DNA from 2 places in the Streptomyces hazeniae genome. Region 1 is predicted to be linked to the other one. Evidence: predicted binding sites of a transcription regulator. Region 1 holds the regulator's gene; the other holds the start of a gene.
The links. Region 1 encodes HspR, which represses chaperone genes until heat shock. Its sites were predicted from a motif close to TTGAGNNNNNNNNNCTCAA; they were not measured.

Region 1 (3,401 bases):
GAGCGGGACCGCGTCTCCGTCAAGGAGATCGCCGTGGCGAACCTCCTGACGGAACTGCTGCCGGTGCTCGACGACATCGGCCGCGCCCGGGACCACGGCGAGCTGGTGGGCGGCTTCAAGTCGGTCGCCGAGTCGCTGGAGATGGTCGCGGCCAAGATGGGCCTGATGCAGTTCGGCAAGGAGGGCGAGCCCTTCGACCCGACCGTGCACGAGGCGCTGATGCACTCGTACTCGCCGGAAGTCACCGAGACGACGTGCGTGCAGATCCTCCAGCCCGGGTATCGCATCGGCGAGCGCACCATCCGTCCCGCGCGGGTGGGTGTCGCCGAACCGCAGCCGGGCGCGCAGGGGGAGCCGGACGAGCAGGCGGCTGACGACGAGGACGACGGTGGCCCGGACGAGGGCTGACGTCGGGTACGGAGACGCAGGAGAGGAGGGACGTCGGGGATGAGCACCAAGGACTTCATCGAGAAGGACTACTACAAGGTCCTCGGCGTCCCGAAGGACGCCACCGAGGCCGAGATCAAGAAGGCCTACCGGAAGCTCGCCCGGGAGAACCACCCGGACGCCAACCGGGGCGACGCGTCCGCCGAGGAGCGCTTCAAGGACGCCTCGGAGGCGTACGACGTCCTCGGTGACGCCAAGCGGCGCAAGGAGTACGACGAGGCGCGCGCCCTCTTCGGGAGCGGCGGCGGATTCCGCCCCGGGCCCGGGGCGGGCGGCGGTTCGTTCAACTTCGACCTGGGCGACCTCTTCGGCGGCACCCAGGGCGGCCCGGCCGGCGGACCCCAGGGCGGCGGCTTCGGCGGCGGTCTGGGCGACGTGTTCGGCGGCCTGTTCAACCGCGGCGGTACGGGCGGCCGTACGCAGCCGCGGCGCGGGCAGGACGTCGAGTCCGAGGTGACGCTCAGCTTCACCGAGGCCGTGGACGGCGCGACGGTGCCGCTGCGGATGTCCTCCTCCGCCGCCTGCAAGGCCTGTTCCGGGACCGGCGACAAGAACGGCACGCCGAGGGTGTGCCCGACCTGTGTCGGCACCGGCCAGGTCAGCCGGGGCGGCGGCGGTGGCTTCTCGCTCACCGACCCGTGCGTGGACTGCAAGGGCCGCGGCCTGATCGCGCAGGACCCGTGCGAGGTCTGCAAGGGCAGCGGGCGGGCGACCTCCTCGCGCACCATGCAGGTCCGCATCCCCGCGGGCGTCACCGACGGGCAGCGCATCCGGCTGCGCGGCAAGGGCGCCCCCGGCGAGCGCGGCGGCCCCAACGGCGACCTGTACGTCGTGGTCCACGTCGACAAGCACCCCGTCTTCGGGCGCAGGGGCGACAACCTCACGGTCACCGTGCCGGTCACCTTCCCGGAGGCCGCGCTCGGCGGCGAGATCAAGGTGCCGACCCTCGGCGGCCCGCCGGTCACGCTCAAGCTGCCGCCGGGCACCCCGAGCGGCCGCACCATGCGGGCCCGCGGCAAGGGCGCCACCCGGAAGGACGGCACCCGCGGCGACCTGCTGGTCACCGTCGACGTGGCGGTGCCGGGTGACTTGGGCGACAAGGCGCGGGACACTCTCGAGGCCTACCGCGACGCCACCGCGGACGAGGACCCGAGAGCGGCGCTGTTCAAGGCAGCGAAGGGAGACTGAGATGCCCGGCCGAGGCGGCAACAGCCAGCGTTTCGGGGGGCGGCAGCCGTACGAGCTGACCGACGACTCCCCGGTCTACGTCATCTCGGTGGCGGCGCAGCTCTCCGGGCTCCACCCGCAGACGCTCCGCCAGTACGACCGTCTCGGCCTGGTCTCCCCGGACCGTACGGCCGGCCGCGGCCGGCGCTACTCGGCCCGGGACATCGAGCTGCTGCGCCAGGTGCAGCAGCTCAGCCAGGACGAGGGCATCAACCTCGCCGGCATCAAGCGCATCATCGAGCTGGAGAACCAGGTCACCGCGCTCCAGTCGCGGGTCGCCGAACTCCAGCAGGCCGTGGAGGGAGCGGCGGTGGCGATGCGTCAGCGCGAGCAGCAGGTGCACGCCTCCTACCGCCGGGACCTCGTGCCGTACAGCGAGGTGCACCAGTCGAGCGCGCTGGTCGTCTGGCGGCCCAAGCGCTCCCGCCGGGACTGAGCGGCCCCGCACACCGACGGCCTCCGTCGCCTCCGCACCTGCGGAGGCGACGGAGGCCGTCGGCGTCCCGCTCGGTCCGGCGTCCCTGCCCGTCCCGCCGTGCCGGTCGCCGCGCGCGGGCGCAGGATGGAAGGAGGGGGCGAGCATCATCGGAACCGGTCTTCGAGAGAGTGATGGCGATGACGTTCATCCAGGTCATCGAGTACGACACGAAGCGGCCCGCGGAGATGGAGCTGCTCTACGACGAGTTCCTCCGGGCGACCGAGGGGAAGCGCACCCTCACGCACGAGTTCCACACCCACGACCGCGAACGCACCGACCACTACGTCGACATCGTGGAGTTCCCCTCCTACGAGGCGGCGATGCGGAACAACGACCTGCCGGAGACGCAGGAGGTCGCGGCCCGCATGCGCGAACTCTGCACGGGCGAGCCCCGCTTCCTCAACCTCGACGTCATGGACGCCCAGACCTACCCCCGCGGCTGAGCGGCCGCCCGCCCGGAGGGCGGGGTGACGCGGGTCCGGAAGGAGCCGGGAAGGGGCCGGGAAAGAGCCGGGAAGGAGCCGGGAAGGAGAAGCCGGGCGGACATGGGGCACGGGGGGACCCCACGTCCGCCCGGTGGGCCGGGTGGCCCGTCCCGCCGCGGGGAGGCGCTCGCGGGACGTCTGGGCGGAGAGCCTGCCTAGAAGGCGAAGACCGCCGTGCCGGAGGCTCCCATCTCGCAGGCGTTGCCGTAGGTGCGTTCGAAGTCGACTCGGCGACCGTCGTACACGCCGGTCGCGGTGACGACGACCGGGTCGTGGACCAGCGGGCAGAAGCGGTCGGAGCCGCCGGTGCCGATCGAGGCGAAGTTCCCGCCGGCCGAGGCGAGTTCACCGCAGGCGGCGGCCGCGGCCGGGTGGGAGCCCGCGGCCTGCGGGCCGCAGGTGAGGGTGACGGCGCGCAGCGGCACCGCGGTGGCGGCGCTCTCGCCGTCTCCCACGGTGAGGACGAGGGCCGAGGGGGCGTAGAGCGAGTCGGGCGCCGTGGGCGCGGCGGTCGCCGTGCCACTGAGGAGACCGACGAGAGCGCCTGCGGCCAGCAACGGGATCGCCGCTGCGGACTTCACGAGGTGACGCATGGTGACAGACCTTCCGCTTGGTGTGACGGACAGCGGTCGAGAGTCTGTCGGGAAGCGGCGCCGGATGCACGTCCGACCATCCGTTTTCAGTAACGTTGAGTGTTGAATCAGCTGCACGTGGTGACGGTGACGCCGGTCACCTTCCGCGCGAGCGGGGGAGGCCCACCAGCG
Region 2 (3,401 bases), on a different contig from region 1:
CGTCGACGATCGTCGGATCGTCCTCGACGACCAGGATGCGGCGCTGGGCGCCGGGAGTGGTCGCCGGAGAGCTGCCGCCGCCGTGCGTCTGTGGAGTGTTCTTCTGGTCCATTCGGCCCGCCCAGTGCCTAGCCCCGTTGGCTTGTGATGTCTGTGTGCTGGACAGCAGCGTACGGGCCCCGTACGGCCTGCGGCTACGAGGGATTGGTTGCGACGTGCACCACGTCGGGGACGCCTCGGACGACGGCTACCTCATCGGTGCGGACCTGTGCGAATCCGGATTTTCGCAACCTTTCTTCGAAAGTCGCGGACGGCCTGGCGGACCAGACGGCGAGCACGCCGCCCGGCGTCAGCCGGGCCCGGCAGGCGGCGAGCCCGGCGGGGGAGTACAACGCGTCGTTGCCGTCGGTGACGGTCCAGTCCGGGCCGTTGTCGATGTCCAGGCAGAGCGCGTCGTACCGGTCGCCGGTGCCGCGCAGGTGCGCCGTCAGGTCCGCGGTGACGACCCGGGTGCGGGCGTCGGCGCGCGCGGCGGCGGAGAGCGGGCCGAGCGGTGCGTTCCGGCCCGTGTGCCAGTCGATGACCGCCTGTTCGCGTTCGACGACGGTGATGCCGCCCCAGCGCGGCCCGGCAGCGGCCTCGGCGAGGGAGAAGCCGACGCCGAGGCCGCCGATGAGGAGCGTCGGCCGCTGCCTGTCGTCCAGCGCGGCGAGTGCGGCGCGCACCAGCCTGCGTTCGGAGCGGCCGTCGGAGGTGTCCATCAGGAAGCAGCCGTTGGCGATGATCTGCAGCACCTCGCCGTGCCGGCGCAGCACCACTTCGCCGTACGGCCCCTCGCGGCGGTCCAGGACGACGGGCTCCGGCGGCAGGGGGCTGTGGGTGAGGCTCATGGCCCCATCCTCGCGGACACCTGCCCCCGGGGTGGCCCGCTTTTCCGGACGTCGGGCCGCCGGTCAGGCGGACGGGGGCGGCAGCAGCGCGCGCACCTTCCGCAGCGGAGCGCCGAGCGTGGTGTCGTCGCGGTGGACCACGTGGCCGCCATGGGCGACGCGGTAGTGGAATCCGTCCCGGAGACGCGGGTCGAGGGTGCGGCGCGGCCCCTCGGCCAGGCGCGCCTCGGCGAGCAGCGCGCGGATGCGTGCCACGTCGCGCGCGGGGAGGCGGCCGCTGCGGCCGGGGGCGTCGTCGTGCGGGGAGTCGGGGGAGTCCGGGGAGCCGAGTGAGCCCGTCGAGACGGTGTACGTGCCGTCCTCGTGCAGCAGGGTACGGATCCGCACGCCCGCGAACCCGCCGGTGACCAGCCATTCCAGCAGCGGCGGGCCGGGCATACCGGGGGCGGTGGCGGACGTTGAGGGGGAGGGCGCGCCGCCCGGCCGGGACGTGGCGGACCCCTCCGTCCCGCCGCCCGGGCGGCCCGGGCCGTGGCCGCCGTGGCCGCCGGGGGCGCAGGCGGTGGAGGCGATCACGGCGAAGAGCCCGGCGACGAGGCTCCGGCGACGCGGTGCGGGGTTCGGCATACCGGAAGTATCCGCCCCCGTCGCTCCGGCCGCGGGGTGCGCGCGGCCCGCGTATCGCTGTGAGCGAACAGGCGGTCACCGCTGGAACATCCACGGCCCCTCCCGCATTGAGTGGGCATAGCTCAACTTCTCTTACGAGGGAGAGATCATGGCTTCGACGTCCACTTCGCTCACCCTGCCCGTTCTGCCCCTCGACGACGAGGTGGTCCTGCCCGGCATGGTGGTGCCGCTGGAGCTGTCGGACCCCGAGGTGCGCGCCGCGGTCGAGGCCGCCCAGGCGGCCGCCCGGTCCACGGGGGAGAACGGCAGAAAGCCGCAGGTCCTGCTGGTGCCGCGGATCGACGGCGACTACGCCGGCGTCGGCGTGCTCGGCCGCGTCGAACAGGTCGGGCGGCTGTCCGACGGCGACCCGGGCGCGCTGATTCGCGGCCTGCGCCGGGTGCGCATCGGCACCGGCACCACCGGCCCCGGCGCCGCCCTCTGGGTCGAGGGCACCGAGGCCGGCGAACCGTCGCCCGATCCGGCGCCGGGCGCCGTCGCCGAGCTGATGCGGGAGTACAAGGCGCTGGTCACCAGCTGGCTGCGCAAGCGCGGCGCCTGGGAGGTCGTCGACCGCGTGCAGCAGATCGACGACGCCGCGCGGCTCGCCGACAACGCCGGCTACTCGCCGTTCCTCACCACCGCTCAGAAGATCCGCCTGCTGGAGACCACCGACCCCGTCGCACGGCTGCGGTACGCGCTGGAAACGCTGCGCGAGCACCTCGCCGAGCAGGACGTCGCCGAGTCGATCGCCAAGGACGTCCAGGAAGGCGTCGACAAGCAGCAGCGCGAGTTCCTGCTCCGCCGCCAGCTGGAGGCGGTCCGCAAGGAACTGGCCGAGCTGGCGGGCGACCCGGAGGACGAGGGCGAGGACTACCGGGCCCGCGTCGAGGCCGCCGACCTTCCCGCGGACGTCCGCACGGCGGCGCTGAAGGAGGTCGACAAGCTGGAGCGGTCCTCCGAGCAGAGCCCCGAAGGGGGCTGGATCCGCACCTGGCTCGACACGGTGCTGGAGATGCCGTGGAACGTGCGCACCGAGGACGCCTACGACGTGCCGGGCGCGCAGCAGGTCCTGGACGCCGACCACGCCGGGCTGAAGGACGTCAAGGAGCGCATCACCGAGTACCTGGCGGTGCGCAGGCGACGCGCCGACCGCGGACTCGGCGTCGTCGGCGGGCGGCGCGGCGGGGCGGTGCTCGCCCTGGTGGGTCCTCCCGGCGTCGGCAAGACCTCGCTCGGCGCGTCGGTGGCCCGCGCGATGGGCCGGAAGTTCGTCCGGGTCGCCCTGGGCGGCGTCCGGGACGAGGCGGAGATCCGCGGCCACCGGCGCACCTATGTGGGCGCCCTGCCGGGCCGCGTCGTCCGCGCGATCAAGGAGGCCGGGTCGATGAACCCGGTGGTGCTGCTCGACGAGATCGACAAGGTCGGCTCCGACTTCCGCGGCGACCCCGCGGCGGCGCTGCTGGAGGTCCTGGACCCGGCGCAGAACCACACCTTCCGCGACCACTACCTGGAGGTCGAACTCGACCTGTCCGACGTGGTCTTCCTCGCCACGGCCAACGTGGCCGAGGCGATCCCCGAGGCGCTGCTCGACCGGATGGACGTCGTCCGGCTGGACGGCTACACCGAGGAGGAGAAGGTCGTCATCGCCCGCGACCACCTGCTGCCCCGGCAGCTGGAGCGGGCCGGCCTCCGCGCCGACGAGGTGACCTTCGACGACGCGGCGCTGCGCAGTCTCGCGGGCGAGTACACCCGGGAGGCGGGCGTACGGAACCTCGAGCGGTCCGTGGCCCGGGTGTTGCGGAAGGTCGCCGCCGAACACGAACTCGGCCGCCGCGACCTGCC

Region 2: lon (endopeptidase La) is a predicted target of HspR. The motif match lies at 1,625-1,643, and genes of this name have one in related genera.

The regions. Positions count from the first base shown of each region.
Region 1 is NZ_JAVREQ010000013.1:18,947-22,347, forward strand. Features, by position in the region: gene grpE (nucleotide exchange factor GrpE) at 1-408, shown strand, start outside; gene dnaJ (molecular chaperone DnaJ) at 448-1,635, shown strand; gene RM572_RS15490 (heat shock protein transcriptional repressor HspR) at 1,637-2,110, shown strand; gene RM572_RS15495 (hypothetical protein) at 2,290-2,595, shown strand; gene RM572_RS15500 (SSI family serine proteinase inhibitor) at 2,793-3,230, opposite strand.
Region 2 is NZ_JAVREQ010000002.1:268,315-271,715, forward strand. Features, by position in the region: gene RM572_RS04965 (response regulator transcription factor) at 1-112, opposite strand, end outside; gene RM572_RS04970 (spermidine synthase family protein) at 195-890, opposite strand; gene RM572_RS04975 (hypothetical protein) at 954-1,517, opposite strand; gene lon (endopeptidase La) at 1,666-3,401, shown strand, end outside.